Regions from separate parts of the Brevibacillus sp. BC25 genome, predicted to be linked through region 1. Evidence: riboswitches for the same ligand, from Rfam matches in the RefSeq annotation. Region 1 holds a riboswitch; the other holds the start of a gene.
What was found. Region 1 has a riboswitch for thiamine pyrophosphate ahead of thiC (phosphomethylpyrimidine synthase ThiC). Riboswitches for the same ligand answer to the same signal wherever they lie in the genome.
Positions count from the first base shown of each region.

Region 2: linked by a shared signal. The riboswitch ahead of thiS (sulfur carrier protein ThiS) and the one ahead of thiC (phosphomethylpyrimidine synthase ThiC) in region 1 are both predicted to bind thiamine pyrophosphate.

Region 1 is NZ_AKIX01000117.1:5,860-21,344, reverse strand. Features, by position in the region: gene PMI05_RS25605 (spore germination protein) at 61-1,641, shown strand; gene PMI05_RS25600 (Ger(x)C family spore germination protein) at 1,638-2,804, shown strand; gene PMI05_RS25595 (hypothetical protein) at 2,797-3,033, shown strand; gene PMI05_RS25590 (endospore germination permease) at 3,047-4,405, shown strand; gene PMI05_RS25585 (RNA ligase family protein) at 4,427-5,368, opposite strand; gene PMI05_RS25580 (DUF1904 family protein) at 5,766-6,095, shown strand; gene PMI05_RS31185 (hypothetical protein) at 6,144-6,314, opposite strand; gene thiC (phosphomethylpyrimidine synthase ThiC) at 6,330-8,084, opposite strand; TPP riboswitch at 8,233-8,345, opposite strand; gene PMI05_RS25565 (cation diffusion facilitator family transporter) at 8,594-9,475, shown strand; gene PMI05_RS25560 (Ku protein) at 9,535-10,494, opposite strand; gene PMI05_RS31180 (hypothetical protein) at 10,618-10,761, opposite strand; gene rsmD (16S rRNA (guanine(966)-N(2))-methyltransferase RsmD) at 11,204-11,770, shown strand; gene coaD (pantetheine-phosphate adenylyltransferase) at 11,817-12,296, shown strand; gene ylbJ (sporulation integral membrane protein YlbJ) at 12,298-13,530, opposite strand; gene PMI05_RS25540 (patatin-like phospholipase family protein) at 13,678-14,472, shown strand; gene PMI05_RS25535 (SepM family pheromone-processing serine protease) at 14,469-15,485, shown strand, end outside.
Region 2 is NZ_AKIX01000128.1:220,437-235,921, reverse strand. Features, by position in the region: gene PMI05_RS28275 (MerR family transcriptional regulator) at 1-407, shown strand, start outside; gene PMI05_RS28270 (serine hydrolase) at 435-1,454, shown strand; gene PMI05_RS28265 (MerR family transcriptional regulator) at 1,537-2,274, opposite strand; gene PMI05_RS28260 (phosphotransferase enzyme family protein) at 2,406-3,410, shown strand; gene PMI05_RS28255 (GNAT family N-acetyltransferase) at 3,466-4,623, opposite strand; gene PMI05_RS28250 (helix-turn-helix domain-containing protein) at 4,979-7,102, opposite strand; gene PMI05_RS28245 (aldehyde dehydrogenase family protein) at 7,205-8,677, shown strand; gene PMI05_RS28240 (NAD(P)-dependent oxidoreductase) at 8,710-9,600, shown strand; gene PMI05_RS28235 (thioredoxin family protein) at 9,838-10,146, shown strand; gene PMI05_RS28230 (LysM peptidoglycan-binding domain-containing protein) at 10,211-11,494, shown strand; gene PMI05_RS28225 (hypothetical protein) at 11,591-11,818, shown strand; gene PMI05_RS28220 (DHHA1 domain-containing protein) at 11,900-13,111, shown strand; gene PMI05_RS28215 (kinase-associated lipoprotein B) at 13,145-13,528, shown strand; TPP riboswitch at 13,570-13,680, shown strand; gene thiS (sulfur carrier protein ThiS) at 13,880-14,083, shown strand; gene PMI05_RS28205 (thiazole synthase) at 14,089-14,862, shown strand; gene PMI05_RS28200 (acetylornithine deacetylase) at 14,855-15,485, shown strand, end outside.

The DNA of each region.
Region 1 (15,485 bases):
CATAATACGGGTAGCTTTCTAATGGCTGGTGATGAAATGAAATTCAAGAAGAAAGATAAAATGAAAGAACTAATTGAGACAATGAATGCCTGCAGCTTGATTGAGCTGGAGGGTATACCGATTTCGCCTCAATTGGGAGAGAACATTGATCTTTTGAAAAAAATGTTTGCTGATTGCTCTGATTTTGTCATACGAGAATTCCGCCAAAAAAACAGTGTCCGAGCGATTGCTGTCTTCGTTGATGGGCTAATTGATACCAAAGAGGTCAATTCCGCACTGAAATCGTTAATGGTGCTTGAAGACGGCGATGAGGATATAAAAGTGATAGAAGAGGCACTTTTGCCTGTTTCCCAGATGGCGAGAGTGGACGATTATAAGAAGCTGCTACAGGCTGTGCTTTCAGGAGATACGGGCATTCTTGTAGAGGGAAATACAGAAGCTCTGACGCTGGGCATTCGTGGAGCAGAAAAACGCTCAGTCAACGAACCAGAAGGAGAAGCGGTAGTACGGGGGCCACGTGAGGGCTTTATCGAAAATATTCGCACGAACACGTCGATGCTGCGGCGCAAATTGCGAACACCTCGATTGAAAATGAAGTCCTTGGTAGTTGGACGTGAGACGAACACCAATCTGGTGGTTGCCTTTCTTGATGGGATTGCTGATCCAGAGATCGTACAGGAGGTCACTGGTCGAATCAGCAAGATCAATATGGATGCTGTGCTGGAAAGCGGATATATCGAAGAGATGATCCAGGATAACACGTTCTCGCCTTTCCCTCAGGTTATGTATTCCGAGCGCCCAGACACGGTTGCTGCAGCATTGCTGGAGGGACGTGTTGCGATATTTGTGGATGGGACACCGATGGTTTTGATAGTGCCTGTTACGTTTTGGATGATGATGCAGGCCAGCGAGGATTATTACGAGCGATTTCAAATGGCTACCCTTACTCGTCTGCTGCGTTATGTATTTCTTATCATTTCGCTCATTACCCCTGCTTTATATGTGGCCATTACGACTTATCACCAACAGATGCTGCCAACCACGCTTCTTTTAAGTATTGCGGCTGCGCGCGAGTCTATTCCTTTTCCTGCTATTGTGGAGGCTTTTATCATGGAAATTTCTTTTGAAGCCTTGCGAGAAGCCGGGATTCGTCTCCCGAAAACGGTCGGGCAAGCCGTCAGTATTTTAGGCGCGCTGGTCGTTGGTCAGGCAGCCGTGCAGGCAGGGATTGTTTCTGCCCCCATGGTTATCGTCGTATCGCTTACAGGGATTGCTTCGTTTACCATTCCGCATTTTAATGCATCGATTTCACTGCGAATGCTGCGTTTTCCGATCATGATTGCCGCTTCGATCCTCGGCATCTATGGAATGCTGGTATCGTTATTGCTAATCCTCGGGCATATGGCCAACCTGCGCTCTTTTGGTGTCCCTTATTTATCGCCACTAGGACCGATGTCGATCGGCGATCTTAAAGACGTACTGATAAGAGCTCCATGGTCGATGATGGAAAAACGCCCGAGCTTCTTAGGCGTACAAAACGCAAGGCGCATGAACGATGGTTATGCAAATTCTATCCAGCAAAGAGGAGGGCAATCAGGGGTGACAGGGAACCGTCAGCAGAGTGAGGAGGGGCAATCGTGAAGACTGTGACCCGCGTGCTGGTAGTGTCGCTCTGTATGTTCCTAGTATCGGGATGTTGGGATCGACGTGAAGTAAATGATATGGCCATCGTCATTGCAATGGCGATGGATAAGGAACCAGACGGCAGGTATCGGTTATCCATTCAGGTCCCACTGGTCAGCAGTCTAGGCGCACAGTCCGGAGGTGGCGGTGGGACGAGTGGTGATAAGAGTTATTACGTTGATTCCGCAGTAGGTAGGACAATTCGGGAAGCGAATGGATTGATCCAAGCAAGAATGTCTCGAGAAATTTACTACTCCCATCACCGGATGATCGTCATAGGCGAAGAACTGGCGAAGAACGGAATGTCGGAGGTGCTGGATATTGTGGCGCGCTTTCCAGAAAACAGACTGACAGCTTACATTGTCATGACAAAAGGCAAAGGAATCGAATTACTAACCGCCCAGCCGCAATTTGAACGTTTTTCAGGAGAGGCGATGCGTGAGTTGGTCAAGATGGGGGGGATTTCGGTAACGTTGAAGGATGTGGCCCAGATGCTCGGTACACCAGGGATTGATGCCATTTTACCCGTTCTGGCAGCAGTGGATTCCCATCCGAAAGGAAAGTCAAAAGAAATAGAGGCGACGGGGGTAGGCTTATTTCGACACGACAAGCTCGTAACCATCGCGAAGCCCAAAGAACTGCTCGGCTTGCGATTGTTCCAACGCGATTTTACACCGTTTTCTGTTGTGTTGTCCCTTAACAAACACGAACGGCTTACGATAACTCTTTCGAAAGGAAGGGCGAATATCAAGCCCGTAATCAGGAAAGGCCACATCCATTTCAAAATTGACCTCTACGCTTCTGCCGTTGTGGTGGAGAATATTTCAAACCTCGATCTCGAGGAAGAGAAAAATATTAGAATGCTGCAAGCGAAGCTCGTCGAGCAAATCAATAACGGTGTGAGTCATATGATGCAAACGATCAAACAGAAACAATCAGACTTCATCGGGTTAGGAATCGCATTGTCAAGGAATTATCCGCGAGAGTGGCGAGACCGATATCGGAACAGGTGGAATGAGGAGCTTCCGAAAATCACATATGAAATCCGAACCAAAGTGAACATGGCCAATTTCGGGCAGACAACGAAAAATATAACCCAAGGTGAAGATGATCATGAATAGAATATTTCTGGTCTTTTTTGTCTTCATGCTGTTACTTTCCTTTGGAGAATTCATCCTGAAGCGAAAAGGCATGGATGGAAGACAACAGCGAGTCATTGCTATTTTCTACACCCTAACCATTGTTTTTCTGATTGCTTTACAATTCCAGTATTATCAAGTGCTACCCACGAGTAATTTGATGAACTTTCTATCTCCTCATGTGAAGCGGTGGGTGGATCAGTTCGTATAAGGAGGCCCCAAGTATGATTCACAAGCAAGTTGTCAACCATCGACAAATTGCCTGGCTGGTCGGCAGTGTCTTGATGACAGGAATGATGATCAGTTTCTTGCGGTCTGTCGTTCAGGTAGCAAGGATGGATGCTTGGTTCTCTCAAATTTTCCCCATCTTTTATGCGCTTTTTATCGCCTACGTTTTGAGTGGGCTGGTTGAAGCATACCCCGGGAAAAATATCTTTGAAATCTTGTTTATCATTGGCGGAAAGTGGATTGGTGGAGCTATCAATCTACTCATTTTGTTTTACATTTGGATCATCCTGGCGATCGATATTAAAGGGGCTGCTGATTTTTTACATATCTCGTTATTGCCAACCACACCATTGGAGGTCATCTTACTCGTCTTCGTCCTGCTAATGATGTACTATGGCAAAACGAGTCTTGAGGTGGCGGCACGGGTAAATGAGTTTTATTTTCCCCTTTATTTCATCATGTGCATTTCGCTATATTTCCTGCTGATTAATGAATATAACGTAGAGCGATTGGAACCAATCTTGACCAGTAGGTTGGATCGGATCGTGGTCAGCAACTTTTTACCAGTGGGTGTATATGGTGATATTTTTCTCATTGGGGCATTCTTACATGCCATTGTAGAGCCGCGACTATTTTATGCTGCGATGAAGCACGGGGTCATCATTGTTGGCTTTGGGACGACGATTATGTTGCTCGTCTTGCTCGGGGTAATGGGCTTCATTATCGCCGGTCGACTGAATTTCCCCATCTATATTCTCGTCCAGCAAATCCACATCACAGATTTTCTGGACAGGGTCGAAATGATCCTCTTTAGCGTGTGGTTCCCCGCTTTCACAATCAAGGTCATAGTTGCTTACTTGGCATTTTTAGTGGGGGTGGGATCATTTGGAGGACAGCGGCATTACAATACATTCAATGCTCCGTGTGGATGGTTTATCGTTGTATCATCCATATTTGCGTTTCCAAATGTAGCGCATATCGATCAATTTATTAGTTATAGTTTGCCGTTGATCGTGCTCGTTTTTCAATTACCGTTGGCGATCTTTTTGCTCATTCACGTAAGGCGAAAGAATAAAGGAAGAGAGCAAAGCCTCATTCCCGAAGGAACGAAGCTTTATCGATTTTACCGGTCGATGGTGTGGATCACGAAACTCTGTTTGAGTGGATGTGTGCTAGTGATTTTTATTGGGGACTTTTTTAAGGATAAATCAGCGGCAGGTGGGGTTACGACAGCTGTTGTGTACATTGCCCTCTTACTGATAGCGCTGTTTACCAGCTACGGGGAAATGCAGGCTCTTAATCATGGCAAGCAAAAGCTGGGAAAGGCAAAACAGGCTGGATCGTTTCGACAATGAGGTCGAAAGCCAAGGAGTTCCTTACTCCAAAACACACTGGTGAGGAGCGACATCCACAAAGCCTTGTATACTTGGCTGTCGCAAGGAATGCCCTTCCTTCCACTCCGCAAATTTGATTTTGACGGTGATTTCCGGTTGTATCCATAAGGTATTGGTTGCGCGTGGTGGCTTGTTAACAAAAGCCATCTTCTGTTGGACGAGGGGCTGTATTCTCTCCGTTAAAGAGCGCCAGTCCGTTTGCGTCAATTTTCCAGTACCTGCATGACCGATGTACCAAAAAGAACCTTGTTGATCGAAGAGGCCCAGAAGCAACGAATTGACTATATCATTCCGAAGCGTAACGCCGCCTACAACAGCGATGAGATCCCGATAATACTTTTTCTTTCTCCAGCGTTGATCTTTCCCATTGATCAAGTAGCTGCTTGACGCATCCTTCATAATGATTCCTTCCATGCCTTGAGCTTCTACGACACGGTAAAGAGCGTCTCCATCAGTAAAATTTTCAACGAGCTGCACATGAGAAGTAGGAGTGATGATTTTGCCCAGTATTTGTTGCCGCTCTGATAGTGGGTAGGAAGTTACCCATTCATCATTCCAGTACAGTACATCGAAGATCATGTATGTGACAGGGACAAGCTTTTGTATCTGGGGGACTTTCTCTAAACGACGCAGCCCGTCTCTTCTCATGACCTCGTAAAAAGAAGGCTTTCCGTTCGGGCCGAGAGCGATTATTTCGCCATCCAAAATCACAGAATCGGCACAGCAATACGAGCGAAGATCGGTCACTTCAGGATAATGGAAAGTCCGTTCATTTAATTTTCTGTTGAACAGTTTGACCTCCTGTCCATCGTAGTAGGTAAGAATGCGAACGCCATCCCATTTCACTTGGCCTATCCATTGTGGTCCTACAGGTATAGCTTCCGTGCTGGTAGGCTCAAAAGGAAAAAGCGGAGTTAGTTCCATAGCTGCCACCTTTATGTTTAGTTGGGATTTGCCCAGTTTTCTAATACAGTTTCACGGATGGGCATGATCTATACGAGTGGGGAAGGTGGATGAATTCCTGTGAGAATTTTACGAAACTTTTTTATTGATTAAGTATTTAATTCGAGCTATACTACCTGTATAAAGTAACTGATTGGTTAGCGGGTTGGGCTATATCTGGTTGAGCTGCTTCCTCCTTCCGTGGTACGTCCACCACACCTCATGGGAAGGAAGCTGCTCTCTGATATGGCCCTCTTTGTGTCTCGCTCGGGGTGGGAATTTTTGTTGTTCACTTTCTTTAATCCTTTTTTCATTGATATACAATTAGAGACTTGTTTATAATGACTGTGCGAACTCATTTACGAAAGAAGGAATTGACTTGCCGTTTCTTCGGTTTAAAGGCTTTGCAAAGCAAGACATAGAGCCCATTTCTCAGATTCTTATAGAAGAGTTTTCCAAAATTGCTGAGGTAGCTCAGGAAAAGGTGAAATTGGAGCTGCTTCAGGTAGAGCAATTGACAAACAGTCCTTTGTCCGTAGAGATCATGATGTTTCCACGTGAACAAAAGCAGCATGACGCGATTGCTAGTGCCATACACGGCTTTTTGAAGAAGCAAGGCTTTCTACATGTCCATATTTTCTTCATTCTGCTATCGCCCTCTCTCTATTATAAAGAAGGACTTCCATTGCAAGTCGGAATGACGAAATAAGCAAGAAAAAAGGTCGAGATCCTCCAAAAGGATTTCGACCTTTTTCTATTAATAATAGAGGCTTTCGGTTTGCAGGCACTTGGAGCATGTTCGCGTAAGTGGGGTTTCGATATAGACGTGGCTGCAGTCCTGTTGAATCAGCTGCAATTTTTGTTTAGATTGCTCTAGCTCAGCTTCTAATCGACTGATCTTTTCACGTAAACGACTAGCTTCCTCCATAGGCATCCTCCTTCATTACGACTGGTACAAACGGCTTCCCTGTTCGCGGAACTCACGCGATTTTTCCTGCATCCCTGCAAGAATAGCGGGATCGTGGGCAGACCCTTCTTGATTGGCGATGTGACGAATGTCGTGCGATATTTTCATGCTGCAAAATTTAGGTCCGCACATGGAACAAAAATGAGCGGATTTGGCGGCTTCTGCTGGCAATGTTTCGTCGTGATATTCGCGAGCGCGCTCTGGGTCCAGGGACAAATTGAATTGATCGTTCCAGCGAAAATCAAAACGAGCTTTGGATAAGGCGTCGTCTCGCTGTTTTGCCCGCGGATGCCCTTTTGCGAGATCAGCGGCATGCGCTGCGATTTTGTATGCGATTAAACCGTTGCGGACATCCTCTTTATTGGGTAAGCCGAGGTGCTCCTTGGGCGTTACGTAGCAGAGCATCGCTGTTCCGAACCATCCAATCATGGCGGCGCCAATCGCTGAAGTAATGTGATCATAGCCGGGTGCGATATCTGTCGTGAGCGGCCCAAGTGTGTAAAAAGGAGCCTCATGGCAAATGGATAACTGTTTATCCATATTTTCGCGAATGAGATGCATCGGGACGTGACCAGGTCCTTCAATCATGACTTGTACGTCGTGTTCCCACGCAATTTTTGTGAGTTCTCCCAATGTCTCAAGCTCTGCGAACTGCGCCTCGTCATTCGCATCCGCGATAGAGCCAGGACGTAATCCATCTCCGAGGGATACACAAATGTCATAGGCCTTCAGAATTTCACAAATTTCAGCGAAATGCGTATACAAGAAGTTTTCTTCATGATGGGCCAGGCACCATGCGGCCAAAATCGATCCGCCGCGAGAGACGATACCGGTAACACGGTTAGCTGTCATAGGAATGTAGCGCAATAGAACACCAGCATGAATCGTGAAGTAATCAACGCCTTGTTCTGCTTGTTCAATCAAGGTGTCTCGGTAAACCTCCCATGTCAAATCCTCGGCTTTCCCATTAACTTTTTCAAGTGCTTGATAAATCGGGACGGTACCGACTGGAACGGGACTGTTTCGGATAATCCACTCCCGCGTAGTGTGTATATGTTTTCCCGTCGAGAGGTCCATAATGGTGTCGGCGCCCCAACGGACCGACCAAATCATTTTTTCAACTTCTTCTTCCATCGAAGAGCTAACGGCCGACGTTCCGATGTTGGCGTTGATTTTGACATGAAAGTTGCGGCCAATGATCATCGGCTCGCTTTCAGGATGATTGACGTTAGAAGGGAGGATCGCACGTCCAGCGGCGATTTCTGCCCGTACAAATTCAGGGGAGACACCCTCGCGAATGGCAACGTATTCCATTTCCGGTGTGATGATATTTTTTCGGGCATAATGAAGCTGGGTAACATTTTTCCCTGGCTTTGACCGTTTTGGTTTGTAGCCCTCTCGAGGGAAAGTAGGGAGGGTGGCTACCTTTTCTTCGTTTCGGATGCCGTCGTCAACTAGTTGTGGTTTGCGACCGACATACGTTTCCGCATCATTTCGCTCATCGATCCACTTGTGGCGGATGGAGGGCAGTCCTGCTTGAATGTCAGGGACGTAACCTGTTGCGGTATACTCGCCACTCGTATCATACACGCGAAGAGGAGGATTGGGTGTGGAACCAGACAATCCTTCGGTAGGATGAAGGGAAATCTCGCGCATCGGGACACGGATGTCCGCACGACTACCTGTTTCGTATACTTTGCGACTGCCTGGAAAAGATGACACCAATGACATAAGAAAAACCTCCTTGTTTTGGTTGCACGAAAGTGAGAACCGTTTAGGGAGGCGAAAGAAACATCCCACGAAAAAGCGCCGCATAAACAACATGCGACGCCAACGCGAGAGTAGAGAAGAAACGGGTATCCTAAAATACACGTATCTTTTCGTGTCGTATATGACATTCCTCCGCTGGCATTACCCAGTTCAGGTTCAACGGTCGATGGCACAGTACCATCCTCTCAGCCTGGTGATTTCCAAGCTCCCGTGCTTTTTTTATTTTGGATTGCAAGAATAGGATAACGGGAAGTCCATTTAATTTCAAGGAAAATTTTCCAATGGGAAAATTGCGGGTGTGCAACACATTTTCCTCCCCCCTATTCTCATGAATCGGACTAAAACTGTTTCTGTAGACCCACATGAATCCTATCTGTTACGATGAAGTTCGAAAAAAAGCAACTGCTTCCAGCGCTTTGATTTTTCTCGTTGTCGAAGCAGGATGGAGAAGTATTTTGAGGTGATGAGGAATGGATGTCTATTCGGATCTAAAACAAGGAGAACGTGGAGCGTGGGTAAGTATTTTCGCCTACATATTCTGCTCTGTATTAAAAATAGGAGTTGCGTATGTCACTGCGTCGGAAGCTTTAATGGCCGACGGTCTTAACAACTCAACGGATGTCGTTGCATCGATTGCTGTTTTGATCGGGCTTCGTATTGCAAGGAAACCACCTGATAAAGATCACCCGTATGGTCATTTTCGGGCGGAGACGATTTCAGCACTTGTCGCATCATTTATTATGCTATTTGTCGGAGTTCAAGTCGTTACGAATGCCGTACCATCCTTATTGGACCCAAAGCATGAGGCTCCTGACCTGTTGGCAGGGTGGACAGCACTTGCGACTGCAGTCATTATGCTTTTCGTCTATCGCTATAATAAAAAGCTCGCCATCAAAACAAACAGCCAAGCATTAAATGCAGCGGCCGCTGACAACCGTTCAGACGCATTCGTCAGTATCGGGACGTTTATCGGGGTAGCTGGCGCACAATTTCAATTGCACTGGCTTGATCCTTTAGCTGCTTTTGTTGTTGGTCTCATCATCTTGAAGACTGCTTGGGACATTTTCAGGGAAGCAACTCACCGTTTGACAGATGGCTTTGACGAGAGCGAGCTTGCGGACCTGCGGGCTACCATTTCCTCGATTTCGGGAGTTAAGGATATCAGTGACATCAAAGCCCGCTACCATGGCAGCAGCGTGCTGGTGGATGTTGTGATCCATGTAGATCCAGGTCTGAATGTGGTGGAGAGCCACACCATCACCGAGAAAATTGAAGAACAGATGCGCAAGATTCACCGTATTAACGCCGTTCATATCCATATTGAACCATGCCGGAAGATGGTGCCAAACTAGATTCCATGATGTGAAATGCAAAAAACCTGTCCATAGTGGGCAGGTTTTTTTAGGTGCAATTAAACAGGGGTAGCCTTCTTTTTGCGCAGTGTTTTGGTTGTAGAAGTAGTCGTAGTCTTTTTCAGACTGGCTGCAGTCTCCTTTTTTGATGCCTGCTCTTTTTCGGACGAGGAGGCAGCAGTGGTACGTTTTCGCGCAGGCTTTGACGGAGTCGGTTCGGGCTCGATTTTGATGGGCACTGCGGCTTGACCAGCTGTAGTCTCCAAGCTTTCTTTTAAGGCCTGCATGAGATCAATTACATTGGTTCTTGCCACGGTAGGTGCTGTGGCGATCTCCTGGCCCTCCAGTTTTTTCTCAATCAGTTTTTGCAGGTCGGATCGATATTCATCCGTATATTTTGCCGGATCAAAAGCGATCGTCATATTGCTAATGAGCTCAGTTGCCATCTTCAGTTCATTTTCGGCCAACGGTACAGTGGCTTCTGGCAAGGCAGGTACTTGACTGACGGGACGTACCTCATCTGGATAGAAGATCGTCTCCAGCATAATACAATGCTCATACAGTCGGATAACGGCCAGGCTCTGCCGATTGCGCATCGTCACCTGTGCAACGCCGATTTTGCCTGTCTGTTCCATGGCGGAGCGTAGCAGGGCGTATGCTTTTTCACCAGTATCCTGTGGGGATAGGAAATAGCTTTTATGAAAATAAACCGGATCGATCTCCGCCAAGTCTACGAAGTCGATAATTTCAATGGCTCTGCGTGTTTCTGGCGTAATGGCTTCCAGATCATCATCGTCAATCATGACAAAGTGTCCTTTTTCATATTCGAAGCCACGGATGATTTCGCTCGTATCAACTTCGCGTTGGCAGTGCGGGCACATTTTCGTGTACTTGATCGGGGTATTGCACTCTTTATGCAGTTGGCGAAAGCGAATATCGCGTTCTTCCGTTGCAGTAAACATGCGAACAGGTATATTGACGAGGCCGAAGCTGATCGAGCCCTTCCACACCGTATGCATGCGGATACCTCCTTCACAGCTATTTTTTTATAGTATCTGTAACTGCATCGAAGAAGTGCCGAGGTAATTGAAGGTGGAAAAGTAAAAAGCCAGCCGATTCGATGCGGCTGGCTTCTTGTATAGCTACTGCCCATGTTTGACGATGTCCGATTGATCTGCACGTGATTGCATGTCTCGCGCCAGCTCTACATCATTGCCAGTACGGTCCGCAATGGACTGGGCTTTGGACGCCTTCAGCTTTTGTGCAGACGGTCGCTTTTCTGCCATGAACGACTCACTCCTTTCAGGCAATCTACATGTAGGGGGTGTTGCAGGTACATGTAGTATGCGCTGCACACAAAAAAATACCCCATCGCCAAATGACGAGGGGCAGCCGTTCAACTCCTCCCGATGAAGGGAGCGATGGCACGAAATGCTCCTATCAGACACGTCGTGCGCCAAAGTGAACAGCCTTTCAATTATGGGAGAGGAGAAACCGGAGGAAGAGCTTATGGGGAAACGTAAGTCTTCTCCGCGGTTGTCAGCGACACCGTTGCGTCGCTATTCATCATCTTTTCCAATCGAAATGGGTTGTATACCTTTCTTGCACATAAATTTTTCCAGTTGCTAATTTTACGGGTGTATGCAGTTGTGATAGTATGATATCATTCTCAGTCTTAGAAAATCGCGTCTAACAACATACATAGGAAAGCAGACAGGTGAAATGAGTATGCGAGTCATCGCTGGAGAGCACAGAGGAAGACGGTTGGCAGCAGTTCCGGGCAAAGGAACCAGACCGACAACCGATAAAGTTAAAGAATCGATTTTTAATATGATTGGTCCGTATTTCGATGGCGGTTGGGCATTGGACCTATACGCAGGAACGGGTGGTCTCGGGATCGAGTCATTGAGTAGGGGAGCGGATCGAGCTGTTTTCGTGGAGCGAGATCACAAAGCATTTGCCGTGGTAAAACAAAACGTCAGCACTTGCAGGCTAGACGATTATGCAGAATTATATCGAATGGATGCGGACCGCGCCATTCGCACACTAAGTACGCGCAATCAAAAATTTGATCTCGTCTTTTTGGACCCGCCGTACGCCCAGCAAAAAATTGTCGAAGAAATTGAGATGTTGCAGGAGCTGGGAATGTTGGCGGACGGAGCGTGGATCGTGGCTGAGCATGATATCGCAGACTCCTTTCCAGATACGATTGGTCATTGTGTAAAGGATCGAGCGGCTAAGTATGGGGATACGGCCGTTACCGTGTATTATTACGCTTTGGAGCCACAAGCCTAATTTTCAAATCAAGGTGCAAAAGAGCACCAAGGGAGGATAACCCGCTATGGCAATCGCCGTATGTTCAGGAAGCTTCGACCCTGTTACGTATGGGCATCTCGACATTATTGCGCGGGGTGCCAACGTTTTTGATAAGGTCATTGTTGCCGTCTTGATCAATTCAAAGAAAAACTCATTGTTCAGCGTAGAAGAGCGCGTCGATTTGCTTCGTCAGGCAACGGCTGACATGAAAAATGTAGAAGTGGACTCTTTTGACGGCTTGTTGATTGACTATATGAACAAAAAGGGTGCACAGGTGATCATTCGTGGCCTTCGTGCTGTTTCAGATTTTGAATATGAGATGCAAGTCGCCTCAATTAATAAAAAGCTCGACGAAAATATTGAAACGTTTTTCATGATGACGAACAATCAATATTCATACTTGAGTTCAAGTATTGTAAAGGAAGTTGCGAAATACAAGGCAAGTGTCGCCGATTTGGTGCCGCCGGTCGTAGAAGAGGCACTGAAGCGAAAAATGGCCGAGTAGATTATCGTGTCTTGCTTCGGTTCATGCGCGAAAGAGTCAAGCTGGTACACAACAGAATTACACCGACGCCGATGGCGATTCCCCCTGATAGGAGCAAGGTCTCCCACCAACTCGTCGCCGGAATCTCAGATTTCACATGCACAAATACGGGGACGGCTTTCTCCACGAACCAGGAGCTGACTGTGGCAAGAGGACCCCAAAAGACAAAGGTCAAAATCGCAGCTAGAAAAGCGTGCAGCGCTCTGGCAATCAAGTAAGGGGCGACACGAATATCCGTTTCACTCAAGATACTCGCGACTTGCGCGTGAACACTCAAACCGCCCCAGGACAATATAGCGCTGGCAATGGCCGCTTTCCAGACCAAGGAAACATTGTCAGGCACAATGCTCGCTGCTTGTGCGCCGAGGGTTACTTCGAACAAGCCAGCCACGATTGCTTGAGAAAAAGTTGGTGGAAAACCAAAGGGACCGAGAATGATCGAGAGAAGCGTACTGATGATCTGTGTCAGATGAATTGTGGAGAATAGTTGAATTAATACCGAAAAAACAATGATGAAGCCACCGATCATGAGCAATGTATTCAGGGCGGATTGCACCGCTTCCCCCATCAATCTTCCGAACGGACGTCCATCGCGGACACGTGCCCGATGCATCGCTTGCAAGGCGCGTAAAGGAAGAGGCAGTGAATTTTTCTCCAATGGGGCTGAAGTAATGGCAAAAGGCGCATGGAAACGATAGATTACGCCCATGAGTACAGCTGACAAATAATGAGTCAGAGCTAATGTGATGCCCATTTGCTCACTGTGAAAAAATCCGATTGCCACTGCTCCCATGACGAATAAGGGGTCTCCCGTCGTTGTAAAAGAGACGAGACGTTCACCCTCAGCCTTCGTTACATTGCCTTGTAGACGCAGGCGTGTTGTCAGCTTTGCGGCTACCGGATAGCCGGACGAGAAGCCCATAGCCAGTACGAACCCGCCAGTGCCCGGAACGTTAAACAGTGGACGCATTAATGGCTCCAGTAACACGCCGACGAAATGAACGACGCCCAGACCCATCAACACCTCAGACAGCACGATAAAGGGAAGGGTAGAGGGGAAAACTACCTCCCACCATATTTTCAGACCGCGTACGGCAGCTTCAAAAGAAATCTGCGAGTAAGCAATCAACGAAATAACAATGAAAACTGTCGAGATGGCGAGCAACAAAGTAAGTACGGGTGAGTGGCGTGACATGGATTCCTCCTGAATCGAAGAAAAGTAGTAGTACATGTCTACGTGGCAGGCGGGAGAACTATGCGTAAGCTTGGTCGACGAATATCTCCCAAGTGTGAAAGATACAGCGATTTACCACATAGGCTGGTTACGGGGAGGGGTTTTTCCATGGAGACAAAGAGTAAACCAATCGTGGGTGTAGCCCTGGGTTCTGGGGGCGCTCGCGGTTTTGCGCATATTGGTGTATTGAATGCGTTAGAAGCCCATGGCATCCAGATTGACATGCTGGCTGGCTCCAGTATGGGCAGTCTGATTGGGGCCGTCTATGCGAACGGAATTGAACCGCACATGATGGGAAAGCTTGCCCTTAATTTAAAACGCAAGCATTGGCTCGACTTAACCGTACCCAGCATGGGCTTTGTTACGGGGGAAAAGATTAAGCAATTGATTCGTCTGTTAACGCACGGAAAGCGCTTGGAAGAGCTGAACAAGCCGCTTGCCATTGTGGCGACGGATATTGAATCAGGAGAGCGAGTCGTATTTCGAGAAGGCCCAATTGATCAAGCTGTGAGGGCGAGTATATCCATTCCAGGCATCTTCGTACCTGAAAGAGTAGGGGGTCGGCTTTTAGTCGATGGAGGAGTCATTGATCGTGTGCCCGTGACGGTGCTGCGTGAAATGGGCGCTGATATCGTAATTGCGGTAGATGTCGCCCAATTCGATACACGGATGGAGGTCAAAAGTATTTTTGATGTCATCGCCCAGACGATTGATGTGATGGAAAGGGAAATTCTGCGACATCGAATCATTGCGGCAGACATCGTAATCAGGCCGGATGTTGGACACTATAGCAGTATCGCGTATACGGGTGTCGAAGAAATTATCGAGCTAGGCGAACGTGCGGGTACTGAACATATCGAACGCATTCAGGAACTAATTGCAAATTGGGAGGCACAAGAATGAGTGAGGAACAGCTTTATGCCAATAGACGCAGATCTACAGGAACCAGAGGCTTTAGCTGGATACTTGCCTTGGTTTTCGTCATGTTGGGTATTTCTTTTTTTGTACCGACGAATTATTACGTGAGTCGTCCGGGTTCAGCGATTGAGTTGGGGCCGATGATTCAAGTGGAAGGTGGCAAGAAAGACGAGACCGGCTCCTTCATGCTCACGACAGTTCGAATGGGCGAAGCGAATTTGCCGTGGTATTGGTATGCAAAAGTGGCGCAGGATGTTGAATTGATGCCCAAGGAGCTCGTTGTCAGCAAGGGCGAGGACAGCGAAGATTTTATCCGTCGAGAACAAGCAGTCATGGACAATTCACAAAAAATTGCGGAGGCAGTCGCATTCCGTCTTGCCGGTTTCGAAGTGAAAATCGAGAAGCAGGGTGTGTGGGTGATGGGTACCTTGGAAGGGTTCCCTGCCTATAAAAAATTGCAAATCGGTGATGTTATTACGTATGTAGACGGGGTGCGCACGTCTGAGGCAAAAGATTTGCTGACAGCCCTCTCTACAAAAAAAGCAGGCGATCAAGTCGAAATTACGTACACAAGAGATGGACAAGAGGCCAAAACGATGTTAACCTTGGAACCACTACCTGAATCCAAGTCAGTTGGAATTGGTGTACGCCCTGACAACAAACAGGAAATCATCATTCCGAAAGAAGTAACCATTGCCTCTCAAGGGATTGGTGGTCCTTCTGCTGGATTAATGATGACACTGGAGATTTATGACCAGTTAAATACGGAGACGGATTTGACAAAAGGCTATAAAATTGCAGGAACAGGCACGATTTCGTTAGACGGAAAAGTAGGCAGGATCGGTGGCATTAATCAAAAGGTAATCGCAGCGGACACAGCGGGCGCAGAAATCTTCTTTGCTCCACAGGATACGCCAGATACGAACTCCAATTACGAGGAGGCGTTAGCGACTGCCAAGCGGATTGGAACTTCAATGAAAGTGGTTCCGGTCAAGACG
Region 2 (15,485 bases), on a different contig from region 1:
TACGCCAGATGATGACGAGTGATGATTATGCAACCGGGTATGGTAAGTATTTTAGTAAGCTGTATGAAAGGATTGCGACTGAAAAGCTCACCTTGCTAGGTACGCCGATGACAATTTATCACAGCCCTGAATTCAATCCTGCCGGAAACGATACCGAGTTTGCCCTCCCGATTGCAGAGGCTTTAAAGGGAACAAGAGATCTACTTGGGGGACTGTGTGCAAAGTCTGTATGTAAGGGTCCTTACTCAGAATTGACAGCGGTATATGCGAGGCAGAGGGAGTGGGTAGAAAATGAAGGCTATGAATTGGTGAGATCACCTTACGAAGTCTATGTAACTGCACCCGATCATGACAGCGTTCCGGAGGGGCTTGTTACGGAGGTGTATTTTCCAATCAGAAAAAAATGACATTCTCGTGTAGAGGAGGGAATTATCATGCAAAGAAGCGATTGGCCAACGACAGAATGGCAAGCAGTAGACCCGACCCTCTTGAACATAGACGCTGAAAAACTAGCAGAGCTAGACCCAATCATCAAATCCGCGTACAGCAACACAAACGGGATCCTTATTGTGAGAAATGGTTATATCGCCCATGAAAGCTACTATCATGGCTATGGACCGACAGATAGGCACCATGTAGCGTCTGTAACGAAAAGTATTCTATCTGCTCTCGTTGGCATTGCCATAGAGGAACGGTTTATCAAGAATGTCGATCAAAAGGTGCTGGAATTTTTCCCAGACTATGCACCCGACCATACTGATACACAAAAACAAGAAATCACCATACGCCATCTCCTCACGATGACAGCACCCTATCCTTTTGAGGACTGGCACGAACCACTGGATCAAATGTGTATGCAGTCCGATTGGGTAACATATACCCTGGATATGCTCGGGCAAAAGGGAGAGATTGGAGCGTTTAAGTATTCGACCGCTGGGGCGCACCTGCTTTCAGCCATCCTCACACGCAGCACAGGCAAAAGTGCCCGAGAATTCGCCAACGAACGCTTGTTTACGCCCATTGGCATGGAAGAAATCCCTGATTATGAAATGAAGGCGTTTGCGTTTGAAGATTTATTCGGGAAAGATGTGAGAGGATGGGTGAAGGATCCAAACAACAACTCCACAGGAGGGTGGGGGCTCACATTAACTCCCCGTGACATGGCACGAATTGGTTTGCTCTATCTGAATCGTGGCTGTTGGGGCAATCATCAGATCATTCCAGAGGTTTGGATAGATGAATCAACCGCGATGAATCCCAATCAATACGGGTACCTATGGTGGTTGCGTGAAGAGGATGGTGTTTTTGCATACGCTGCTCTGGGCGATGGCGGTCATGTTATCTGTTGCATCCCAGAGAAAAACCTCGTCGTAGCCATTGCATCGGAATTCATGACGAATTCTCGTGATCGATGGACGCTAATCAAGGAGCATATAATCGGGGCGGTAATCTAAGGGATCGAGCACGAATGGAAACAAGGAACCGGGGAGTTGCGGCTCACCCGGTTTAACTGTTAAACGATCGTTTAACTACACTTTACTTGGAAGCGTAATTTTCGGCAGCAATGCAAATGTAGTAGCTTAATCCCGTTTGCTGTTCTTCCAACATAGCGCGGTGGTACTCATCTGATAGGAAAAACCTTGACTGCTCGGCAAAAGCTCTCGCATCAATCGGATGGTCTTTTTGTAAAAAAGTAAGATGGTTTTCGATCGCAGAAACAACTGTCTCATCATCGATACTTTTGTTGTTTTTCAACGCTTCTGCCATAGAGGTCATGAAAGCAGTCGCTTCGGCAGCTTTTTCATTCATGGAAGCCACGTCCAGATTCTCTGTATCCAATTGAAAATCGTACGCTTCCTGCAAATGCTCATTTTGTTGAGTGAATGCCTGCTTCCATTCTTCTTCGTTTAATCCATCAAACATTTTCTCCGTGGACATATTTCCTCTCTTCCTTTCGTGTCGAATCGTTTCTTCTAAAGTAAGCAAGATGCGCTCCAATCGAAGCTGGCGTGCCTTTAACATTGCTTGCTGCTCACTTAGACAACGAAGTCTGTCTGGTTCGTGATCAAGTGCAGCTTTAATGCTGTCCAACGAAAAATCAAGCTCACGATAAAACAAGATTTGTTGTAACCGCTTGAGTTCATTCTCACCATAATATCTGTAACCATTTTCTGTAATGACTTCGGGCATCAGCAAACCAATCTTTTGGTAATGGTACAGTGTCTTGATTGTGGTACCAGACAGTTTGGCTACTTCGTTCACGGTATACAACATGGCGATTCACCTCCTGAAATTGAGTTTGCAGTCTGACCTTAGGTTGGAGTCAAGCGAAAAAAGAAAAGAGGAGTATGGCGGAAATCAAACGAATGTAAGCATATGAACCATATATTGGATGGGGGATTCGCATGACGAGGTTATTTCAGTTGGATTCTGAAGATGACATCGAGAAGGTAGTGTACCAGTTGCAGCAAATCGCACAAAAGGCGATGCACGAATACGACTTGGATGGGGAACAGATTCGTTTCAATCAACTATCCGACACATGCACGTTTGTGATAGAAACAGAGAAGGATGGTACCTATTTACTTCGCATTCACGGAAACAAGAACAGAAACGAAATTGATTCCGAGCTTGCTTGGCTCAGCTCTTTGCATGAAAAAATAGAGGTAGCGATTCCAACGGGAATAGAGTGCCGCAATGGTTCCAAGACAGTGAGCATCGATCTTGCGAATGGTGACTGTGTCCTCGTATCTGTCATGCATTGGGTCGAAGGCGAGCATGCAGATGAAGAACTTACGGAAGACCAAGTTTACAAAGAGGGCGTCCTGTTAGCAAAGCTTCATACAGTATCCCAGGATTTCCAATTGACTCCTGAATTTGTACGTCCGATCTGGGGAGAAGATAGCTTCAAGGAGTCCTTGGATCGTTTGAAGGAGCATTACCAACGGTTTCTGACAGACGAAGAGTTCAAGCTATATGAATTGGCGGCGGATAAAATACTCACTTGTCTTGCCAAATTGGACAAGAATAGCAGCAACTATGGAATCATTCACGGCGATTTGCACCAAGGTAACATCGTTTTTCATAACGGAGATCCTCGTCCGATTGATTTTGGAAGATGTGGGTTTGGCTACTATCTTTATGATATCGCCCATACCATTTTGGGTTTATATCCAGCACAAAGAGAGCTAGTCATAAAAGGCTACGAGAGTTTACGAAAACTAGAAGGGGACTGGCTCCCCACATTAGAGATCTTCGCGGTGATGGTCATGATTGAAAATTATAGTCATCATGCTCCTGATCCCAGGGAAACCGAGGGGCTAAAAGAAGAACAGCCCTATGCAATACCTATGATCAAAAACTACTTGAACGGCAAGCCATTTCTTTTTCATTCAAAGGCGGAGAAGTAGAGGAAAAATGGATGAGCTCAGCAAAAAGCCGCCGATAAAACGGCGGCCGTTTCCATTATAGTACTGATTCAGCAAGAATACGAGCGATCTGATCGCTGTCCTGTTCTCTGTACACATAATCATGATAATGCGGGTGGTGAATACTTACCCAGCCATGTTCGATAGCCTTTTTGTAGTAATGCTTTGCACGGTCCTCTTCACCACTCAGATAGAACAAGCAAGCAGCATTCCAATACAAGGCCGGATCTCCATCCCAATCCCAGCCTTTATCAAGTGCTTGGGCATAACTCCATGCGGCGCGGGCGTAGTCTTTTTCCACGCCATATTTCAGATCGCCACGCATATAGTGGTTGCCGTTGACAAGGAAATTGTTTAAAGGAAGGTTCCATCCGAACAGAACCGGGAAATCCGCGAGCAGCTCGAAACCGACAGACAAGGCTGTTCGCTGTGAACCTATATTATTTGACCAGCACTGCCATCCGACTCTTTTGATTCCGCGTTGTTTGGCTAGTGAGAGAGCACCCAATGCTGTCTTTCGAGCCCATCCGTTACCCCGATAGTCTTCATCGGTTTCTATACCCAATTCACATTCGTCTTCTACTACCCAATCCGTCATGCACCAACTAATAATGGTAGGCCCCTCATCGGTATCTTGAATCGCGGCACAACCGAAGCCTTTGTTTTCATAGGCTTCTATGGATGGCCAGTTCTCTGCTATTTCATCGATAACATCCTCAAGACCTACCAATTCTTTACGCTTCAACAAGGTGCTGTCTATCGGGACAATATGATCGTCAGCAGGAGGGGACAGATCCTGTAAATGGTGAGTAAAGATCATTCGCCCGCTTCTCATAGGTAATATATCTTTCATCACGATATCGAGAATGTCATTCCACTTCTCATCCGTTGGATAAAACAGGACGTAGTCAAGCTGTTCATCAGCAGCAAGCTGCGGTAATAGCTCCTCTTTGAGCAATGCATTCACTTCTTCAAAGAAGAGGGGATTATCAACACTGCCACCTAGAAAAATACCTTGGGGGCTAGTCAACAAGGCTGATCTCGCGTCATTTGACAGGAATACTCTACCGGGAATAACACCTGCAATGACCCCTTTGATGGATACATGATGCTTCAACGCTTCGAACAGATTGGTCGCGCTATGGAAGCAATCGGTTGTGAGTTCCGTACCTTGAACCATCTTTTGAGCAAACATTTCGTTCATTTCCTCCCATAGCATATGAGAGAACGGATGAAATTATCGTTTGGAACCTCTCATATGCTTTTCCATTTGTTTTTGCGAATCCAAAACATCATCACTCCTTTACCTGTAGTAGGGCGCGAATCTTTGGGGTGTTTGGTGCCTGCCCCCATGTTCATTATGGATGTTTATCCAAATATTACAAGAAGAAAAAACACATCTGTTTTTTCACGATGTACATGAGGAAGTAATTTACATAACTTAATTATGGTAAACAAAACATCGAACACTCGCAAAAAGACTTTGCATACAAAAAAGGCAGCGGTAGTCTAGGACTTTTCCCGTCCAAAGCTACTCCTGCCTTTTTGAATTATCCTTCCTGGCGCAAATGACAAGCAAGCTGTAATTTCAGCAAGTCTTCCGGATTTCGCAAATCGATATGAAGAAGCTCCTCGACTTTGCGCAATCGCTGATACAACGTATTGACGTGAATATGCAGCTCTTTGGCGGTGAGTTGAGGGGATTGACTGCATTTCATATAAGTCATGATCGTCTGTTCCCATTCCTGATATTTTTCCGGGTCTTGCAAGAAAGGGGCAAAAACATCTTGAATGAATGCATCAATATCGGCCTGACTTTGGTTCAGCATGAGGCGATTGACACCCAGGTCTTTGTAGTGCACTACACCAGAACGGCTGCGGTTGGTCAAATAGTGAGCGGCTTTCTTGGCTTCTTCATAGCTTTTGCTGATTTGCTCAATCCCGCTTGCCTTACTTCCCACGCCAATCGATAACGATGCTTCCTTACCAAGTTCCCACTCATAAGACGCCTGTTGCAGTCTCTCGCGGATGTTCTTGCCATCTCGGGAGCCGAGAGACCGGATGAGAAGCGTGACATGGTTATGGAATCCGTAGACAAACATCTGTGTTTTACTGAACGCCCATTTCCAACGGGTAATGAGCCGGTGAATGTTTGCTTCTAGCAAAGCCAGATCGTGGCATTGCGTCAGATGGGCATAAACTACGTAATATTTTGCTTGCGGCTGTAGCCCCATCGAACGGGCGCGGTCATACAGTTCATTGCCTTTGCTTGCGATCAGCTCTTGAAAAAGATCGTGTGCTCGCTTGTACAGCACGGAGCTGATCGATTGTTTTTTCACCAAATCGAGAATGAGCACAGCACTCCCTTGCTCAACCGTCATTCGCGCGAGATCAGATAGCCCATGTTCGTCTAAGGGAAGCATGAGACATCCGAGAAAGATGCTCCCATTGATTAGTGGATACAAGCAGAACAGTTGATCGTCACCAGAAGCGGGAGAGAACAGATTGACGGAAACAGGCTGTCTTCTTTTGTTCAGCAAAGTATACAGTTCATCCCAGCTGAAAAATAAAACACTCTTTTCAGGATACATTTTCTGCTCAAGCCAATCGGCAAAAAAAATGGAATGGCCTGTCATTTTGCCGAGGGTTTTTACGATTGTTTCCGCCCCTTTATTTTGCAGGGACAACTGCTTGATGGATTCATGTAGATGGTTGCGCTGTATCAAATCATCGTGCTTGGCTTGCAGTTGGGCGCTAATGGCAGCCATATGTTCATACGCTTGTTTGACTTCAGCATAGAGCTCGGCGTTTTGCAGGGCGATAGAAGTTTGGTCTGCGAATCCTTGGAGGAGATCGAGGTCATACTCGGTAAACACATTTTCTTGATGAAACTGATGCAGGACCAGCACGCCAATACGCTTTTCTTCACGTGTTATTGGTACGCATAGCAACCCATTCAAATCTCGCAATGTTTTTGCGTGGTTCAGGGAATGAAAGTTGTCAGCGGAGATGTCCTTCATCCCGTGGGTTGTTTCTTGGCTGGTTTTGTACATGCGTGGGATTCCGTCTTCAAACACTTTGCCCGCGATGGATTCGCCAACCCGCATTTTGAGATCCTTGAACACCGTATCATGAAAACCGACAGTCGCTTTCGGAATCAATCGGTCGATAGTGGGATCATACAAGTGCAAGAGACCTGCGTCAGCGGCCGGGATAACAGCCAGTGCATTACCAATGATGCCACGGATGATTTGGTGTACATCGAGAGTAGCAGATATCGAGCGAATCCCTTCAAAGAGCTTCTTGCTTTCCTCCGCTGTGGCAGTCATTTTTTCTTCAGCCAACAACAGGCGAATCCCGAACCACAGTAGTTCCCATTGGTCAGAGGTAAGGATGACCGGTTGGTTTGCTTTATGTGCAAGGTAAATAACGGCTTGTCCTTCCTTTTCGTAGAAAAAACGGTACATCTGTTGGGCATATGTATATCGCATGTGGCTAACATCGTTGTCACAGCGAGGTACTCTAATAGGGGGAATATTCGTGGTAGCGTTTTCATGAAAAGAAGAGAAAATAAGCCGAAAATGTCGATCACGCGATAATTGGAACCAGATCGAAAAAGGCTGTTCGCCAAACCATTCGTGCAGCTTTTCAAGCAGGAGCGAAAATGAATTCATCCACGTGTCCTCCATGTAGAGAAATACACATTACTAGTTGGAAATAAGTGTCTGTATATACATTGTATTCATAATTTTTGCTATATACAATACTTCTATAAGATGCGGAAGGTGGGAGACGATTTGACAGCAACCTACAATAACTACATCGATGGAGCTTGGGTGACGAGCCATACTGGACAGGTTTTCCCTAGTACGAACCCTGCCAATACAAATGAGGTTCTCGGTTATTTTCAAAAATCGGACGGGCTGGATGCACGTTCTGCCATTGAAGCTGCTGCCAATGCTTTTGGTGCATGGTCGCAAAAATCGGCTCCCACACGTGGAGAATTCTTATTTTCCCTCATTCACTTATTGGAAAAACACAAAGAAGACCTCGCAGAAACGATCACTCGTGAAGTCGGAAAAACATTGCGGGAAGCGAGAGGCGAGGTTGCCAAGACAATCACCTCCATGAAGCAATTGACTGGGGAAGCCACTCGCTTGACAGGTCAAACGGTGCCTTCCTTTGATGAACGGGTAATTGGTTACACGGTGCGAGAGCCGATCGGGGTTTTCGCGATTATTGCTCCATGGAATTTCCCGCTGGGGATTGGCTTGTGGAAGATCGTCCCGGCTATCCTCGCTGGCAATACAGTTGTGTTCAAGCCGGCGAGCAACACCTCCTTGATTAGCGTAAAGCTGATAGAGCTCCTGATTGAGAGCGGCGTTCCGAGTGGAGTAGTGAACTTGGTAACAGGACCTGGTGCGGTAATCGGTGATGAATTGGCGAATCATCCACTGGTCAAAGGAATTTCCTTTACGGGTTCTTCGGAAGTGGGACTGGCCTTGGGGAGAGCAGTTGGTGCCAGAGGAGGCAAGATTCAGGCGGAGATGGGCGGGAAAAATCCGGCGATCATTCTCGCGGACGCTGATATAGACCTCGCTATCGATTCTATCGTACTGAGTGGATTCTTCGATAATGGCCAACGTTGTACGGGGACCAGTCGCGTATTGGTCGTTCCCGAAGTAGCCGAACAGGTAAAAGCAAAACTAATCGAGCGAGCGAAGGGCTTGAAAATCGGGAATGGTTTCGATCCAGACAATCATAACGGTCCAGTAGTGGACGAGCATCAGCTCAATTTGTATCTTCATTATGTACAAAAGGGTATCGAAGAAGGTGGCGTACTGGAATGTGGGGGTAAGCGTCTGTTAGAAGGTGATCTTGCCCAGGGGTATTTTGTCGCGCCGACGGTGTTTACTGGCATTACTCAGGAGATGACGATTGCCAACGAAGAAATTTTTGGCCCTGTGATCGCCGTGATCGATGTGGATTCTTTCGAACATGCTATGCAAGTGGCTAACCAGGTTGAATTTGGCTTGTCCTCCACGATTTTTACGAACGATTTACAAAAAGCGTTCCAATTTGTCAAAGGCATTCAGTCAGGTGTCACGCATGTCAATATGCCGTCGACTCATTTTGAATCACAGTTTCCGTTTGGTGGCAAAAAGATATCTGGGTTGGGTCCGAGAGAGCAAGGGGAGTCAGCGCTCGATTTTTACGTCGAGACAAAAACGGTTTATATTCGGCCATAAGTATAAGTATAGGGAAAGCAGGAGGAGCGAAGATGGAAGCGATTGGTGTTATCGGCATTGGTGCAATGGGGAAAGGAATGGTCTGCAATCTGTTGCAAAAAGGCTACCACGTGTATGCCTATGATCCAAGTCCGGCAGCAAAAGCCTGGGCGAAGGAAAAAGGAGCGATAGTCGTCGAGTCTCCACAGGCAGTGGGTAGCGTAGCACGTGTCGTTTTCACTTCGCTTCCAGGTCCTGCGATTGTAGAGGAAGTCATGCTGGGTGCGAACGGACTTTTCTTATCATTAGGGGCTGGCAGTTTCGTATTTGATACAAGTACGATCGATCCTGCTACAGCAAAACGTCTGAATCAGCACGGCGTCGAAAAAGGGATCTACTACTACGATTGTCCGGTGAGTGGAGGACCTGCGGGTTCTGTGGCCGGAACGTTGACCATTATGGTCGGCGGAGATGAAGCAAAGCTTCCAGAAATCATGGACTATCTCAGGGCAATTGGAAAGGAAATTTTTTATCTGGGGGAATCCGGAGCTGCACAAGTGGCGAAGCTTTGCCACAACTCTGTCGTTGCCGTCATCACAGCAGCGTTGGGCGAGGCGTTCAGTGTCGGTGCAAAAGCAGGAGTCGATCCACACAAGCTGGCAGCCGTCATGGACAAAGGCTCTGCCCATAATCGTGTGCTCTCCGTTTTTGGGCCTAACATCTTGTACGGTACGTATGAAAATACGGTCTTTTCATTGGATCATATGCACAAAGATTTGCAGCTCTATGCGCAAACCGCACGTGAACAACAAGTGCCTGTACTCGTTGGAGGAACGGTTGCACAAATGTATGAGGCAGCGAAAGCACAAGGCAAAGGTAGCTGGGATTCGAGTGCCGTCTGTACCGTGACGGAGGAGTTGGCTCATACAACGATTGCGCGATAAAGGTTTGATGAAAAAGTCGACAGTTCCTTTTCATAAAGGAATTCTGTCGACTTTTTTCTGTGGAAAAGGGGTGCTGATTATCATTATCAATTAGCTCGAGCTTATTATAAGGTTCCTTTTTCGAGAGTCAACTCTAATTGTTCTTGGCATACAGTAGTGCGTAGTGCTGTTGACAGCCTCAGACAGGGAGTCTAGCATTAATCATCATATCCGAAGTGAGAGAAAGGAGTGAACGACGTGCAAGAACTATCCGCAACACAACTGATCCAATACCTGCAAGAAAGGGAGTCGGTCGCTCTTTTTGTCTATACACCGATGTGTGGAACCTGCAAGCTCGCAGCACGTATGCTCGGCATCATGCAAGAAACATTACCTACCGTTCCTCTGTATCAGCTCAACATTAATACGGCGCCTGCATTGGCAGAACAATGGCAAGTGACCAGCGTACCCGCCTTGCTCATTTTTCACAGAAATGAATTGTTGGAACGGCATTATGCCATCCAGTCCGTTGGATTTTTATACGATGTACTGAAACCTCTGGCCTAGACATACACCTATTTCCTTCGCCATGAATATGACAAAGAGAGAAGAAATGCGAAGGAGGAGGCGTATGCAAATCCACGTGGTGGAAGAAGGACAAACCTTAGCGAGCATCGCCGAGACGTACGGCACAACGCCGGAAGCGATCAATAAGGCGAATGAATTACCAGATCCCAATAAGCTGGCAACCGGACAGGCGATGGTGATCCCGATTGTAGGAAGCTACTATTGGGGCAAACAAGGAGATACGTTGTATACCATCGGTCAGCGTAACCAGATCAGCGCAGCAGAGCTTGCTCGCGTAAATGGGATTTCTCCCTATAAACCGCTACAAGTTGGGCAAAAGCTATATATCCCGCCTCGCCCTAGACGAGCGGCTGATTTCAATGCGTATGTGGAACCGCGCCGCACTGTCCCACCAGCGATGGAAGCGGATGTTCGGACGGCTGCCCCTCATCTTACGTATTTGGCACCGTTCAGCTTTCGCATCAAACGGGATGGAACCCTACAACGACCAAATCTGAACAACTTTCCGGCGATCGCAAAAGAAAACCAGGTCCTACTTATGATGGTCGTGACGAATTTGGAAAAAGGTCAGTTCAGTACGGAATTGGGCGCACTCATCCTGAATGATCAAGAACTCCAGAACAAATTGTTGGATAATATTCTCGCGACCGCCCGTGAGTTGGGAATGGGGGATATCCATTTTGATCTGGAAGCATTGCCCACAACTGGGGCAGAAGCGTACGCAAACTTCTTGCGAAAAGCAAGGGACCGCATACACGCAGCAGGGTTGATGATGTCTGTTGCGCTCGCACCGAAGACGAGTGCCGAGCAAGCAGGCAAATGGTATTCCGCCCATGATTACAAGGCGATAGGAGCGCTTGCCGATTTTGTCGTGATCATGACGTATGAATGGGGCTATAGTGGAGGTCCTCCCATGGCGGTTTCTCCGATCGGACCGGTGCGGCGTGTCTTGCAGTACGCCATTACAGAAATACCAGCCGAGAAAATTTTGATGGGTCAAAATCTGTACGGATACGACTGGACCTTACCATATGAGCGAGGAACGACAGCGAAAGCTCTGAGTCCGCAAGCGGCAATTGCTTTGGCTGCACAGCATAATGCAGTGATCCGGTATGACTATCGCGCGCAGGCTCCTTTTTTTACGTATACCGATGATCAAGGCAAGCAACATCAGGTGTGGTTTGAGGATGCGCGGTCGATCCAAGCTAAGTTCAATCTGGTTAAACAGCTTGGTTTGAGAGGCGTCAGCTACTGGAAACTCGGTTTGCCATTTCCGCAAAATTGGCTGTTGATCGAGGAGAACTTTCGCGTCCGTAAGCGTGCATAGTCATCTGGCGTACATTCCATCGTGGGTTGTACGCCTTTTTTTTGGATGAAAAATCATGGTATGATGAAGATGACAGTAAGGAAAAGGGGAGAAATCATGGGAGAATGCAAATTGGATCACAGCCATGAGGACGTACTCAAAAAACTGGCAGAACAAGCTCCACATCTGTCGGAGTTGCGTGTGAGTCAATTCAAAAATCAGTTGAATGGCGAACACAGCCAAGAGCGTCTAAACGAGCTGTTTCATTTATTGAAAAAGTATGACCTGGCAAGCCCAGAGGAGCGCGAAGAGCGTGAGAAACAAATGGATCACTTGTTTGGCTAAGCTTGATACATACATTTTTCGTATTGCCCCCTAGTGGGAGAATCAGGCTGGAACCATGGTTCCATGCAGCGAGGAGTAACGATGGACGACAGACTCTATTATCAGGATGCCTATACAAGAACGTTTTCGGCCCAGGTGACGAGAACTGGTGTTGAGCAAGATGGGACACCTTACGTGGTACTGAATCAAACGGCATTTTACCCTACTGGAGGCGGTCAGCCTTCCGATCTGGGTGTATTGGAAGAGATTCGTGTGGTAGATGTGGAAGAGCTAGATGGCGAAATTCGTCACCGACTGGAAGCTCCCTTGTCCGAAAGCATAGCGGAAGTAACGGGTCACATCGATTGGGACCGCCGCTTCGATCATATGCAGCAGCATGCTGGTCAACACATTTTATCTGCGTCCTTCCTGGAAGTGGTGCAAGCGGAGACCGTTGCCTTTCACTTGGGCAAAGAACGTGTCACCATTGATGTACGACTGGATGAGTTGACAGCGGATGTATGGGAGAAGGTAGAAAAGCGAGCGAATCAGATTGTTCTGGAAAACCATCCCATCATTGCGCGGTTCGTTGATGACGAAGAGTTGGCAACGCTACCATTGAAAAAACAGCCGACCGTTACTGAAAATATTCGTGTCGTGATGATACCTGATTTTGATTACAACCCATGCGGAGGCACACATCCAGCGCGTACGGGCGAAGTCGGGATGATCAAGATCTTGGGCTGGGAGCGACACCGCGGAAACATTCGTCTGGAATTCATCTGTGGCTGGCGAGCTTTGCGGGACTACAACCAAAAGCAGGCTGTCGTTCGTGATACGGCGAAGCTGCTCGCTACCAATGAAGGGGAACTGATCGCACAGACGGAACGCCTCCTTGCAGAACGCGACGCCTTGAAGGCAAAATTGGCAGAAGTGGATAAGCAACTCGTAGAAGTGGAAGTCAATCAACAACTATCTGCTGCTAGCCAACTCGGTCATTCTCGCCTCATTATGCGTACCTTCACAGACAAAACCATTCAACAGCTTCAACAGTTCGCACAGCTGGCTACTGCTCTGGCGCCAGATGCGATTTGCCTTTTGGCGGCTACTACCGAAGACAAAATGCAAGTCGTGTTTGCTCGTGGGCAAGAAGTCAACGTAGCCATCAATCAAGTGTTGAAAGAAACCTTGCCGGTCATAAACGGAAAAGGTGGGGGAAATCCTGCCATGGCACAGGGTGGCGGTCAGTCAGTAGTGGATGCGGAAGAAGTATTGCTGCATGCTCGCAAACTGCTGGAAGCCTTACTAATGTAAATGAACTCGATTCAATAAAAGGAGGAAACCGCGATGAACTGGAATCCGGGAGATATCGTTCGCGTTACACAGCGAACGGGTGAATATATTACAGAAGTATTGGAAATCCACGATTCGAAGCTGCTTGTAAAAGTGTTGGCAGTTACCAAATACCCGACGCAAGGCGATTTGCATTCTTCCTATGAAGTAGAGGTGCCGCTGTTTCACCAGCGTCCAGCACTCTCTTACATGGAGAAATTCATGACGCCTATCCAAGGTGTCATTCGCTATAATGGCGCGATTCCAGACTATAAGGAATCTGTGCGTCAGGCGATGGAGAGAGAAATGGAAAAGCTTGCGAAAATGGCAGCTTGGGCAGAGCGTTGTCTTTTTGAGCTGGAAAAGATGCACAAGGAAGCCTTTACAAACACGAAATAGAGTGTTACTGTAGTACTCGAATGTACGACAATTGCATAGCTTTATTACCAAACGGGAGCCAAGCAACGTTGGCTGAGATTGTAACGAGTGTGTTACTGACCGTTGAACCTGACCTGGGTCATGCCAGCGGAGGAAGAGGTATTTGGAATCAGTATCACGTGTTGCATCCGAGCGGAACTATGCTTGTTTGCGTGCATGCATGATAAGATCTCACTCAACCATCCGAGGCGGATGGTTTTTTTATGCCATTCGTCCCGTGAGATGGGATGGGTATACGGCTTCTTCTGTTTGTCTGAATCGACTCAGGCAGGCGGGAGAAGCCGTTTTTTTTCCAGTAGAAGGAGGTAATCAATGATTGTTCAGCTGAATGGGAAAAAAGTAGAGTTGGCGGAAGAGATCACGACAGTGCGGGCCTTGCTCGCTTCTTATTCCCTGCAAGAGAAGATTGTCGTCGTGGAGCGAAATGGTGAAATTATTGACCGCTCAGCGTACGAACAAACACCGATTGCAGACGGAGATCGCATAGAAATCGTTCATTTTGTCGGAGGAGGATGATCATCATGATGGATACATTGAAAATTGGACCTTACGAGTTTCGTTCCCGTTTGCTTCTCGGGACAGGTAAATTCGCTGACTTGGATACACAAGGGAAAGCAGTAGAGGTGTCGGAAGCAGAAATTTTGACATTTGCGATTCGTCGCTTGAATTTGGAAAATCCGCAAGAACCAAACTTTTTGGAACAACTCGATTTGAAAAAATTCACCCTGCTACCAAATACAGCAGGTGCCTATACAGCAGAAGAAGCAGTGCGCATTGCCCGTTTGGCTAAAGCATCTGGCCTGTGTGACATGATCAAGGTCGAAGTTATTGGAGACCCGAAAACACTTCTCCCCGACCCGATTGGCACGCTCGAGGCTTCGAAAATCTTGGTGGAAGAAGGCTTTATCGTACTGACCTACACCAATGACGACCCGATTCTTGCTAGACGTCTGCAAGAGGTTGGCGTACATGCGGTTATGCCAGGTGCGTCACCAATTGGCTCCGGACAAGGGATTGTCAACGAAAACAACCTCCGCTTTATTATCGAGGATGCCAAAGTACCGATAATTGTGGATGCAGGAATTGGCTCGCCAGCGGACTGCGCGAAAGCGATGGAGCTGGGTGCTGACGGTGTCTTGTTGAATACAGCAGTCGCCCTCGCTGAAAATCCTGTCCTGATGGCAGAAGCGATGAAGCTCGGAGTGGAAGCAGGTCGCAAAGGCTTCCTGGCAGGCCGTATCGCGAAAAAGCGTTACGCGTCCGCAAGTAGCCCGATTGAAGGGATGATTGAGTAGAGTGGATCGACTGACAGAAGCGGTAGAATCCATTGCCAGCCGCAAAGAAGAGCTGTTCGCATTATTGGCAGAGCTCGTTTCTCATCCGACTGTAAGTCCTCCCGCGCGAAACAGCGATGCCGCACAAGGAGTAATCGCCAACAGACTGCAAGCGATGGGATTCGAGGTCGATCGCTGGACGGTATATCCAGGAGACGACAATATCGTCGGTCGGTTATCAGGGATTGCTTCTACACAGGCAAACAGCTTGATTGTCAACGGGCATATCGATGTAGCTGAAGTCGGAAATGACACGGGGTGGAACTATCCACCTTTTGCTCTGACACATGGCAAGGATGGACGCCTGTACGGCCGTGGAGTTGCGGATATGAAAGGCGGACTCGCAGCGAGCTTGTTTGCGATCCAAATGCTGCGCGAACACGGAGTGGAGCTCCAAGGTGATCTGCTCTTTCAATCCGTCATCGGAGAAGAAGCAGGTGAAGCGGGGACATTGGTCGCTATTGAGCGTGGCTATCAGGCTGACTACGCCGTTGTAGTGGATACGAGCAATCTCCAAATGCAAGGGCAGGGTGGGGTCATTACAGGCTGGATCACGATTGAGAGTCCGACGACGCTGCATGACG